Regions from separate parts of the Pseudomonas sp. P2S-1 genome, predicted to be linked through region 2. Evidence: predicted binding sites of a transcription regulator. Region 2 holds the regulator's gene; each other region holds the start of a gene.
The links. The regulator FliA, encoded in region 2, starts transcription of late flagellar genes. The targets are predictions, from matches to a motif close to CTAAAGTTTNNNNNNNNNNNGCCGNTAA.

Region 1 (4,130 bases), 3.2 Mb from region 2:
GCTCGAAGCGCACCTGGTCGTTGCCCTTGCCGGTCGCACCGTGGGAAATGGCGTCGGCGCCGGTCTCGTTGGCGATTTCGATCAGGCGCTTGGCGATCAGCGGACGGGCGATGGAAGTACCCAGCAGGTACTCGCCTTCGTAGACGGTGTTGGCGCGGAACATCGGGAACACGAAGTCTCGGACGAATTCTTCGCGCAGGTCATCGATGTAGATCTCTTTCACGCCCATGGCCTGTGCCTTGGCGCGGGCCGGCTCGACCTCTTCGCCCTGACCCAGGTCGGCGGTGAACGTCACCACTTCACAGTTGTAGGTATCCTGCAGCCACTTGAGAATCACCGAAGTATCAAGGCCGCCGGAATACGCCAGTACGACCTTTTTTACGTCCGCCATGCCATCACTCCACGGGGTTGTACGGAAAACCCCGGATTCTACCGCTCTCGCGCTTGAATTTACAGTGGGGCGACAGCTTGTGACGACAAAGCGACAGGAACTGTCGTGAGCGCGACGGGTGGTCGCACTCAGGACTTCGGTACGGGCTTAGCGGGCTGGGCCTGGGCGGCCGGGGTCACTGGCGCAGCAGGTGCAGCCGGGTTCGCCGATGGCGCCGGAGCAGCCGGAATCACTGGATCAGCCGGTTTTTCCGCCGCTGGCTTCTCGACTGGCGTGACCCGGTCGAGCTGGATGTTCACTCGGCGGTTGCGCGCCCGGTTGCCCGCGGAGTTGTTGGCCGCCAGCGGATAACGCTCGCCATGGAAGCGCACGACAATGTTCTCTTCCGGTACACCGTGGGCCTTGAGGTAGTCCTGCACGGCCAGGGCGCGACGGCGCGACAGGTCGCGGTTGGTCAGGCGGTTGCCGCTGTTGTCGGAGTGGCCGTCCAGCTCGATATGGTTGACCGTCGGGTCGGCCTTGAGGAAATCGAGGATTACGTCGAGGCGTGCGCGGGCGTCGGCGTCCAGGTCGATGCCGTTGCCCGGGAAGCCAATGCGGGCCTGGCGGATCTGGTCGAAGTTCATCGGCAGCAGTTTGGCCGCGCACGCCTGGTAATCGGCGTAGGCCTTGTTGAAGCGCACTGGCAGCAGGTGCACTTCCATGGTCTGCCCGCCTTCGCCGGCGTAGTTGCGCACCACCGTGCTGCGTCCGTCCATCAGGCCATTGATCAGGCGGCTGGCCTGGCCCTGGGAGCTGTTGAACAGCACGCCGCTGCGGGCCATGCGGATCGAACCGAGGTTGATATCGCCACGCCCCGGCTGCCACGGCGCGGCGGCCGCCAGCAAGGTTGCCGAGCCGCTGCCGAGCATGTTGTTGCTCGAACGCAGGCGGAACGTCGCCTGCTCGCCCGCACGGCGCACGAACTCGCCCGTGCCGAAATCGGCAATGGGCTGGATCAGGCGGCACTCGAACTGATCGCCTTCGACCTTCCATTCGATATTTTCCACCCGCGTCTGGAACACCAGGGCGCTGGCCGGAAGGCTGGCAAACAGACTGAGCAGGGCTAGATAACGCTGGCGCACGGGCGGCTCCACTTAAATTCCATCACTTACCAGCAGGCTATCGGACGCCTTCGGCAAAACTTGATAGCGAGTGCTCGGGGAAGGCTTTTCCGGTAGCATTCGCCCAGAGTTCGAACCGCCTGGAAACCCCAATGTCCGATCGCCTGACCCTCCTGCGTCCCGACGACTGGCACATCCATCTTCGTGATGGAGCCGTGCTGCCTCATACCGTCCGGGACGTGGCGCGCACCTTCGCCCGCGCCATCATCATGCCCAACCTGGTCCCGCCGGTGCGCAACGCCGCCGAAGCCGAGGGTTATCGCCAGCGCATCCTCGATGCCCGCCCGACGGGCAGCCCGTTCGAGCCGCTGATGGTCCTGTACCTCACCGACCGCACCCAGCCGGAAGACATCCGCGCAGCCAAGGCCAGCGGATTCGTCTACGCGGCCAAGCTGTACCCGGCCGGCGCGACCACCAACTCGGATTCCGGCGTCACCAGCATCGACAAGATCTTCCCGGCCCTGGAAGCCATGGCCGAAGTCGGCATGCTCCTGCTGGTCCACGGTGAAGTGACCCGCGGCGAGATCGACGTGTTCGACCGCGAGAAGATGTTCATCGACGAGCATCTGCGTCGTCTGGTGGAACGCCTGCCGACCCTGAAGATCGTCTTCGAGCACATCACCACCGCCGAGGCCGCGCAGTTCGTCAAGGAAGCCCCGGCCAACGTCGGCGCGACCATCACCGCCCAGCACCTGCTGTACAACCGCAACCATATGCTGGTCGGCGGCATTCGCCCGCACTTCTATTGCCTGCCGATCCTCAAGCGCAATACCCACCAGGTCGCGCTGCTGGATGCGGCCACCAGCGGCAATGCAAAGTTCTTCCTCGGCACCGACTCGGCGCCCCACGCCCGTCACGCCAAGGAAGCCGCCTGCGGCTGCGCCGGTTGCTACACCGCCTATGCGGCCATCGAGCTGTACGCAGAGGCTTTCGAACAGCGCAACGCCCTGGACAAGCTGGAAGGTTTCGCCAGCCTGCACGGCCCGGCGTTCTACGGCCTGCCGGCGAACACCGACAGCATCACCCTGGTCCGCGAGGACTGGACCGCCCCGGACAGCCTGCCGTTCGGCGACAACACCGTGGTTCCGCTGCGCGCCGGTGAAACACTGCGCTGGCGCCTGCTGGAGGAAAGCAAGTGAGTGATGATCAGTTCGACGACGACCTGGAAGGTTCCGGCGGCGGCGGTGGCTCGCGCCACCCGATGGCTGAGCGCTTCCGCGGCTACCTGCCGGTCGTGGTGGATGTCGAGACCGGTGGCTTCAACAGCGCCACCGACGCACTGCTGGAAATCGCCGCGGTCACCATCGGCATGGACGAAAAGGGTTTCCTGTTCCCGGAACACACCTACTTCTTCCGCGTCGAGCCGTTCGAAGGCGCCAACATCGAACAGGCGGCCCTGGAGTTCACCGGGATCAAGCTCGACCACCCGCTGCGCATGGCGGTGAGTGAGGAAGCGGCGCTGACCGACATCTTCCGTGGCGTGCGCAAGGCGCTGAAGGCCAACGGCTGCAAGCGCGCGATCCTGGTCGGGCACAACAGCAGCTTCGACCTCGGCTTCCTGAATGCTGCCGTGGCGCGCACTGACCTCAAGCGCAACCCGTTCCACCCGTTCTCCAGCTTCGACACCGCCACCCTGGCCGGCCTCGCCTATGGCCAGACCGTGCTGGCGCGGGCCTGCCAGAGCGCCGACATCGACTTCGACGGCCGCGAGGCGCACTCCGCCCGCTACGACACGGAGAAGACGGCCGAGCTGTTCTGCGGCATCGTCAACCGCTGGAAGGAAATGGGCGGCTGGCACGATTTCCACGACTAAGCTGCAAGCTGCAAGCGACAAGAAAAGGCAGATCGCACGCGGTCCCGCTTTTTCTTATAGCTTGAAGCTTAAAGCTTGAAGCAAAAAAACCGGCCTGAATCAGGCCGGTTTTTTTGTGCTTGGCGAAATTACAGCTTGCCAGCGTTCTCGCTCAGGTAGGCAGCTACGCCTTCTGGCGAAGCGGTCATGCCCTTGTCGCCTTTTTTCCAGTTGGCAGGGCAGACTTCGCCGTGCTCTTCGTGGAATTGCAGGGCGTCGACCAGACGCAGCAGCTCGTCCATGTTACGGCCCAGCGGCAGGTCGTTGACGATCTGCGAACGCACGACACCGTTGGTGTCGATCAGGAACGCGCCACGGAAGGCGACGCCGCCTTCGGATTCAACGTCGTAGGCCTTGCAGATCTCGTGGGAGATGTCGGCCGCCAGGGTGTACTTGACCGGGCCGATACCGCCGTTGTTGACCGGGGTGTTGCGCCAGGCGTTGTGGGTGAAGTGCGAGTCGATCGAAACGCCGATGACTTCGACGTTGCGCGCCTGGAACTCAGGAATGCGGTGGTCCAGGGCGATCAGCTCGGACGGGCAGACGAAGGTGAAGTCCAGTGGGTAGAAGAACACCAGGCCGTATTTGCCCTTGATAGCGGAGGCCAGGTTGAAGCTGTCGACGATTTCGCCATTGCCCAGTACAGCGGCGACGGTGAAGTCCGGGGCTTTTTTGCCAACGAGTACGCTCATTCGATATCTCCTGATGGTGTTTGGAAACTGAC
Region 2 (4,130 bases):
AGATCATCGACATCGTCCTGACCGGACACGACATCTTCACGTTTATCGGCATGAATCTGTGGTCCTTCACCCCGAGTCGGATGTTTACTTTCGTCTTTTTCAGCATGTAGCTCGCGGCGGTCATGCTCGATCCCGGCGAAGCGATCGACCTGGCTGGCCATCAACACCAGCTTGAGCAGGTTCTTCTCGACTTCGGTGACCAGCGAGGTCACCCGCTTGATCACCTGGCCGGTCAGGTCCTGATAGTCCTGGGCCAGGAGAATATCGTTGAAGTAGCCACTGACGGTGTGACTGTCCTCGACGCTGCGCGCCAGGAACCTGTCGACACGCTGGACCAGATCACGGAACTCCGACGCTGCCACTTCCCTGCGCATGAAGCGCTGCCAATCGGCGTGCAGCGCCTTGGCTTCGTCACCCAGCTCGTGGAGCACGGGTGTCCCTTGTTCGACCAGGTCCATGGTGCGGTTCGCCGCCGCCTCGGTGAGCTTGACCACATAGGCCAGGCGCTCGGTGGCGTCGGTGATCTGGGATATTTCCTCGGCCTGCGGCATGTGCGTGTCGATCTGGAAACTGACGATCGCACTGTGCAGCTCGCGCGTGAGCTTGCCGACTTCCTGGTACAGGCCGCGGTCACGGGTCTGGTTCAGCTGATGGATCAGTTGCACCGCGTCGCCGAACTGGCCTCGCTCGAGGCTCTCGACCAGCTCCTGGGCATGTTTCTTCAGGGTGACTTCGAAGTCGCCCAAAGATGATTCTTTATGGTCCATAGCGCCCCCGTTCACGCATCAAGCGTTGACGCGTTCGAAGATCTTTTCGATTTTCTCTTTCAGCACCTGGGCGGTGAAAGGCTTCACGACGTAGCCGTTGACCCCGGCCTGGGCGGCTTCGATGATCTGCTCGCGCTTGGCTTCGGCGGTCACCATCAGCACCGGCAGGTGCTTCAGGCGCTCGTGTGCACGGACGGTGCGCAGCAGGTCGATACCGGTCATGCCCGGCATGTTCCAGTCGGTGACCAGGAAGTCGAAATTACCGCTTTCAAGCATGGGTAGCGCGGTCGTGCCGTCATCCGCCTCGGACGTGTTGGTGAAGCCCAGGTCACGCAGCAGGTTCTTGATGATCCGCCGCATCGTCGAAAAGTCGTCGACGATGAGGATTTTCATATCTTTGTTCAATTAGACCTCCAAGCAGTCTTTAACGCGCCCAGCGCTGAGCGCGCATTCAATCAATTCCGGCTACCACGTTGTCACGACTGCATCGAACCAGGTTCAACGCGCCCGCCACTCCCCCAGCCGGCTGCGCAGACGGGCCGCGCACTGGCTATGCAACTGGCTGACGCGCGATTCGCTGACCCCCAGGACCTCACCGATTTCCTTGAGGTTCAGCTCTTCGTCGTAGTACAGGGCCAGGACCAGACGCTCGCGTTCCGGCAGGTTGGCGATGGCATCGGCCAAGGCTGCCTGGAAGCGCTCGTCTTCCAGATCGCGCGAAGGCTCGAGCTGGGCACTGGCGCCATCCTCGTGCAGTCCTTCATGCTCGCCGTCCTGCAACAGGTCGTCGAAGCTGAACAGGCGACTGCCCAAGGTATCGTTCAAAATCCCGTAGTAATCATCGAGACTCAATTGAAGTTCGGCAGCAACCTCGTGATCTTTAGCGTCACGGCCGGTTTTTGCTTCAATTGCACGAATCGCGTCGCTGACCATGCGGGTATTGCGGTGTACCGAGCGCGGTGCCCAGTCGCCTTTACGGACTTCGTCGAGCATGGCGCCGCGGATACGGATGCCGGCATAGGTCTCGAAACTGGCGCCCTTGCTCGAGTCGTACTTGTTCGAGACTTCGAGCAGGCCGATCATCCCGGCCTGGATCAGATCCTCCACCTGCACACTGGCCGGCAAGCGCGCCAGCAGGTGGTAGGCGATACGCTTGACCAGCGGTGCATAGCGCTCGATCAGCTCGTACTGGGCGTCACGCGAAGACTTGCTGTACATCCGGTAGCCGCTGGCGTTCATAGCACGGGTCCTGCACTGGTCGGCTGTACCAGACGCTCGACGAAGAACTCCAGGTGGCCGCGCGGGTTGGCCGGCAGCGGCCAGGTATCGACCTTCTGGGCGATCGCCTTGAACGCCAGCGCGCACTTGGAACGCGGGAAGGCTTCATAGACCGCTCGCTGCTTCTGCACAGCCTTGCGCACGCACTCGTCGTAGGGCACGGCACCGACGTATTGTAGGGCGACATCGAGGAAGCGATCCGTGACCTTGGTCAACTTGGCGAACAGGTTGCGCCCTTCCTGCGGGCTCTGCGCCATGTTGGCGAGGACGCGGAAACGGCTCATGCCGTAGTCGCGGTTGAGCAACTTGATCAGGGCGTAGGCGTCGGTGATCGAGGTGGGTTCGTCGCAGACCACCAGCAGGACTTCCTGGGCCGCACGGACGAAGCTGACCACCGAGTCACCGATACCCGCGGCGGTGTCGATCACCAGCACGTCGAGGTTGTCGCCGATTTCGCTGAAGGCCTGGATCAGGCCGGCGTGCTGGGCCGGGGCCAGGTGCACCATGCTCTGGGTGCCCGAGGCCGCCGGAACGATGCGCACGCCGCCGGGCCCCTGCAGGAGCACGTCGCGCAGCTCGCAGCGGCCTTCGATGACGTCGGCCAGGGTGCGTTTGGGGGTGAGCCCGAGCAGTACGTCGACATTGGCCAGGCCAAGGTCGGCGTCCAGCAGCATGACGCGACGGCCGAGCTCGGCCAGTGCCAGCGAGAGGTTCACCGACACGTTGGTCTTGCCAACGCCACCTTTGCCGCCGGTCACGGCGATCACCTGTACGGGATGCATGCTACCCATATTTGTTCTTTACCTTGTCTTGCTTAGACCGAGGCCACATGACGGGACGCGCTGGCGACAACCTTGAGCTGCCACGCGAACCCTGTGATGTAGGTACTTTGCAACTGATACATCTCCACCTCAGCCGACTCGCTTGCCGTCACTGTGGTACAGGTCGGCGAACATGTCGGCCATGGCCTCCTCGCTCGGATCGTCCTGCATCTGCACACTCACCGCGCGGCTCACCAACTGGTGCCGCCGCGGCAGGTGCAGGTCGTCAGGAATGCGCGGGCCATCGGTGAGATAGGCCACCGGCAGTTCCTGGTTGATCACCAGGCTGAGGACTTCTCCCAGGCTGGCGGTTTCATCGAGTTTGGTCAGGATGCAACCGGCCAGGCCGCAGCGCTTGTAGCTGTGGTAGGCGGCGGTCAGCACCTGCTTCTGGCTGGTAGTGGCCAGGACCAGGTAGTTCTTGGCATGGATGCCACGGCCAGCCAGGGTTTCCAGCTGCATGCGCAGGGCCGGGTCGCTGGCCTGCAGGCCGGCGGTGTCGATCAGTACCACGCGCTTGCGCAGCAGCGGCTCCAGCGCCTGGGCCAGGGACTGGCCGGGGTCGACGTGGGTCACCGAGACGTTGAGGATGCGGCCCAGGGTCTTGAGCTGCTCCTGCGCGCCGATGCGGAAACTGTCCATGCTCACCAGGGCCAGGTTCTGCGCGCCGTACTTGAGCACGTAGCGTGCGGCGAGCTTGGCCAGGGTGGTGGTCTTGCCCATGCCGGCCGGGCCGACCATGGCGATCACCCCGCCCTCCTCGATCGGTTCGACTTCCGGGACGTGGATCATCCGCGCCAGGTGCGCCAGCAACATGCGCCAGCCGTGGCGTGGGTCGACGATCTCCTGGGTCAGGTCGAGCAGGTCGCGGGCCAGCGGACCGGACAGACCGATGCGCTGCAGGCGGCGCCAGAGGTTGGCCTGGTGTGGCTTGGCGCCTTGCAGCTGGGTCCAGGCCAGGGAGCCGAGCTGGACTTCCAGCAGCTCGCGCAGGCCCGACAGCTCGGAGCGCATGGAATCGAACAGGCGCCGGTCGATGGCCGAAGGCGCCGGGGCCGCCGGAGCCGGTGCGGGCTCTTCGCGGCGCGCCTCGACCAGCGGCTCGGAGGCGGTCAGCGGCAAGCCGGCGAACAACTGGCGATTGCCGGTCTCGGTATCGTCGCGGGTGTTCAGCTCGGCCTGGGCGGTGGCGATGCGCGACTGGGTCTTGCGCAGCTCGTCTTCCAGCTCGGCGTTGGGCACCCGTGGCGCCAGGGCGGACAGC
Region 3 (4,130 bases), 2.8 Mb from region 2:
GATCACCTCCTGCACCAACACCTCCAACCCCAGCGTGATGATGGCCGCCGGGCTGCTGGCGAAAAAGGCCGTGGAAAAGGGCCTGCAACGCAAGCCCTGGGTGAAGAGCTCGCTGGCGCCGGGTTCCAAGGTGGTCACCGATTACTACAAGGCCGCCGGGCTGACGCCCTATCTGGATCAGCTGGGCTTCGACCTGGTGGGCTACGGCTGCACCACCTGCATCGGCAACTCCGGCCCGCTGGCCGACCCGATCGAGGCGGCGATCACCAAGGCCGACCTGGTGGTGGCCTCGGTGCTGTCCGGCAACCGCAACTTCGAAGGCCGGGTGCATCCGCTGGTCAAGACTAACTGGCTGGCCTCGCCGCCACTGGTGGTGGCCTATGCCCTGGCGGGCACGGTGCGCATCGACCTGAGCAACGACCCGCTGGGCCAGGGCGCCGATGGCAAGCCGGTGTACCTGCGGGATATCTGGCCGAGCCAGCAGGAAATCGCGGCGGCGGTGGCCCAGGTGGATACGCGGATGTTCCACAAGGAATATGCCGAGGTCTTTGCCGGGGATGAACAGTGGCAGGCCATCGAAGTGCCACAAGCGGCGACCTACGTGTGGCAGGACGATTCCACCTATATCCAGCACCCACCGTTCTTCGACGGCATTTCCGGCCCGCCGCCGAAAATCGCCGACGTGCATGGCGCGCGGATCCTCGCCCTGCTGGGTGATTCGGTGACCACCGACCATATCTCCCCGGCCGGCAATATCAAGGCCGACAGCCCGGCCGGGCGTTACCTGCGGGACAAGGGCGTGGAACCGAAGGACTTCAACTCCTATGGCTCGCGGCGCGGCAACCATGAAGTGATGATGCGCGGGACCTTCGCCAATATCCGCATCCGCAATGAAATGCTGGGCGGTGAGGAAGGCGGCAATACCCTGCATGTGCCGACCGGCGAGAAGCTGGCGATCTACGATGCGGCCATGCGTTATCGCGACGAAGGCACGCCGCTGGTGGTGATCGCCGGGCAGGAATACGGCACCGGCTCGAGCCGCGACTGGGCAGCCAAGGGCACCAACCTGCTGGGGGTCAAGGCGGTGCTGGCGGAGAGCTTCGAACGGATCCACCGCTCCAACCTGGTGGGCATGGGCGTGCTGCCGCTGCAGTTCAGTGCCGGGCAGGATCGCAAGCAACTGGGGCTGACCGGGCGGGAGAAGATCGACATCCTCGGGCTGGACGGGGTGAAGATCGAGCCGCATATGAGCCTGAAGTTGCGGATTACCCGGGAGGATGGCGGTGTCGAGGAGATCGCGGTGCTGTGCCGGATCGATACCCTGAATGAGGTGGAATACTTCAAGGCCGGGGGGATTCTGCATTATGTGTTGCGGCAGATGATTGGGCGGTGATCCCACTCTAGCAATCGCTGGCAAGCCAGCTCCCACAGGGACCGCGTGCACCGCTGGACCTGTGGGAGCTGGCTTGCCAGCGATGAGGCCATCAGCTACACCACAAAACCCGGTGTCCTGAACGCCATCACTGCAGTCGAAGCTGCATGCCCTCTCAAAAGCTCCTCCTCACCCTCCTGACCGCCGGCTACGCCCTGGCCCTCACCCACGGCAGCCTCGGCCTTGCCACCCTGCCGGCCTTCCTCCTGCTGCTGGCCAGTGGCTGGATGGTCCGACACCAGCGCTGGAAAATCGCCGGCCATGCGCTCTTCATCCTGCTGGCCCTCGGCCTGGCCCTGCACTGGCTCCCCGGTTTCAACAACGCCCGGGTTTTCGATCAGGTCCGCTTCACCCCGGACGCCGCGACCCTCTCCATGAACCTGAACCTGGACAAGCCCCTGATCGGCTTCTGGCTACTGCTGGCCTGTCCATGGATCATCATGCCGCGCCGAACCCGGCCGGGATTGGCGTTACTGGCGGGCACCATCACCCTTGCCGGATGCCTCGCCCTCGCCTGGCTTATCGACCTGGTGCATTGGTCCCCAAAATGGCCACCCGACGCCTGGCTCTGGGTCGCCAACAACCTGCTGCTGGTCAGCCTGGTGGAGGAAGCCCTGTTCCGCGGCTACCTTCAGGGCGGCCTGCAACGCCTTGTCGGCGCCAACCCCGCCCTCGTTCTGAGCGCCCTGCTCTTCGGCCTGGCCCACGTCGGTGGCGGCTGGGCCTGGGTCGCCCTGGCAACACTGGCCGGCGCCGGTTACGGGTTAGCCTGGCGCCATGGCGGACTGCCGGCGGCGCTGCTGGCCCATTTCGGGCTGAACCTCGCGCACTTCACCCTGTTCACCTATCCGCCACTCGCGACAACATGAACCATCGGTCACTGCCTGACTTATGTTGCGAAAATGTGAAAGAATGCGCGCAAATTACACGAACGTGATGATTTCGCTTAGCTCAAGCGCTTCAAACGAATATTGAGCAAGATCAATAAAACCCAAATATTCATTCAATATTTTCGTGTATCTGCCGATACCTCACGAAAGCCTTGCGGATTGAACAGCTTATGCGCAACAACCAGCCGATTACCCAGAGAGAACGGACTTTCCCTGCCCAACAACGGTTGATTTCGACTACCGATGCCAAGGGTGTCATCACCTACTGCAACGACGCCTTCATCGAGATCAGCGGCTTCTCCCGCGACGAGCTGATGCGCGCACCGCACAACCTGGTGCGCCACCCGGACGTGCCGCCGGCCGTCTTTGCCCATATGTGGTCGACCCTCAAGCAGGGCCTGCCATGGATGGGCATCGTCAAGAACCGCTGCAAGTCCGGCGACCATTACTGGGTCAACGCCTACGTCACGCCGATCTTCGAGAACAACCAGGTGGTGGGCTACGAGTCGGTGCGGGTCAAGCCGACCGCCGAGCAGGTTCGCCGCGCCGAAGCCCTGTACAAGCGCATCAACGACGGCAAGTCGGCGATTCCGAAACGCGACAAGTGGCTGCCCGTGCTGCAGGACTGGCTGCCGTTCATCATGGTCAGCCAGATCGGCTTCCTGATCGGCATCTGGCTGGGTCATTCCTGGGGCTTCGCCCTCGCCGCCGCGCTCTCGGTGCCGCTGGGCCTGCTCGGCCTGAGCTGGCAGCAGCGCGGTCTCAAGCGCCTGCTGCGCCTGGCCGAACAGACCACCTCCGATCCGCTGATCGCCCAGATGTATACCGACAGCCGTGGCGTCCAGGCCCGCCTGGAAATGGCCATGCTCAGCCAGGACGCGCGCCTGAAGACCTGCCTGACCCGTCTGCAGGACACCGCCGAGCACCTCAACGAACAGGCCCGTCAGTCCGACGCCCTGGCCCACAACAGCTCGTCCGGGCTGGAGCGCCAGCGCGTGGAGACCGAGCAGGTCGCCGCTGCGGTCAACCAGATGGCTGCCACTACCCAGGAAGTGGCCAACCACGTGCAGCGCACCGCCGACGCCACCCAGGCAGCGAATCGCCTGACCGACCGTGGCCGCAGCATCGCCGGGGAAACCCGCGACGCCATCCAGCGCCTGTCCACTGCCGTCGGTGAAACCGGGCAGACCGTGACCCAGCTCGCTCGCGACAGTGACGAGATCGGTGGCGTGGTGGATGTGATCAAGGGCATCGCCGACCAGACCAACCTGCTGGCGCTCAACGCCGCCATCGAAGCGGCCCGGGCCGGCGAGATGGGCCGTGGCTTCGCGGTGGTAGCCGACGAGGTTCGCCAATTGGCGCAACGCACCAGCGAGTCCACCGGGCAGATCCACAGCCTGATCGCCAAGTTGCAGCAGACTGCCTCCAACGCTGTGCAGACCATGGAAGCCGGGCATCGCCAGGCCGAGGAAGGCGTGCAGCGGGTGATGGAAGCGGACCAGGCGCTGGTGGGTATCAGCGAGGCCGTGGCCAATATCACCGACATGGCGACCCAGATCGCGGCCGCTACCGAGCAACAGAGCTCGGTGGCCGAGGAGATCAGCCGCAATATCAGCACCATCGCCGCGCTGGCGGATGAAACCTCGGAGCAGGCGCAGCATTCGGCGTTGCTCAGTGAAGAGCTGACGCATACGGCGACGACGCAGTATTCGTTGGTGGAGCGGTTCAACCGCTGACAGTCGGTTGAAATGCGAAAGGCCCGGAAGTGTTGAGCTTCCGGGCCTTTTTTGTTGGTCTTACGGGCCTCA

Region 1: a site for FliA is predicted at 1,553-1,580, ahead of AC2CQI_RS14410 (flagellar protein MotY). Genes of this name have one in related genera too.
Region 3: a site for FliA is predicted at 2,435-2,462, ahead of AC2CQI_RS11620 (methyl-accepting chemotaxis protein). Genes of this name have one in related genera too.

What each region holds. Positions count from the first base shown of each region.
Region 1 is NZ_CM170068.1:3,268,192-3,272,321, forward strand. Features, by position in the region: gene AC2CQI_RS14405 (argininosuccinate synthase) at 1-391, opposite strand, end outside; gene AC2CQI_RS14410 (flagellar protein MotY) at 520-1,515, opposite strand; gene pyrC (dihydroorotase) at 1,647-2,693, shown strand; gene rnt (ribonuclease T) at 2,690-3,367, shown strand; gene AC2CQI_RS14425 (peroxiredoxin) at 3,496-4,098, opposite strand.
Region 2 is NZ_CM170068.1:6,422,145-6,426,274, reverse strand. Features, by position in the region: gene AC2CQI_RS28965 (protein phosphatase CheZ) at 1-767, opposite strand, end outside; gene AC2CQI_RS28960 (chemotaxis response regulator CheY) at 786-1,160, opposite strand; gene fliA (RNA polymerase sigma factor FliA) at 1,266-2,006, opposite strand; gene fleN (flagellar synthesis regulator FleN) at 2,003-2,836, opposite strand; gene flhF (flagellar biosynthesis GTPase FlhF) at 2,957-4,130, opposite strand, start outside.
Region 3 is NZ_CM170068.1:2,629,052-2,633,181, forward strand. Features, by position in the region: gene acnA (aconitate hydratase AcnA) at 1-1,393, shown strand, start outside; gene AC2CQI_RS11615 (CPBP family intramembrane glutamic endopeptidase) at 1,540-2,301, shown strand; gene AC2CQI_RS11620 (methyl-accepting chemotaxis protein) at 2,493-4,058, shown strand.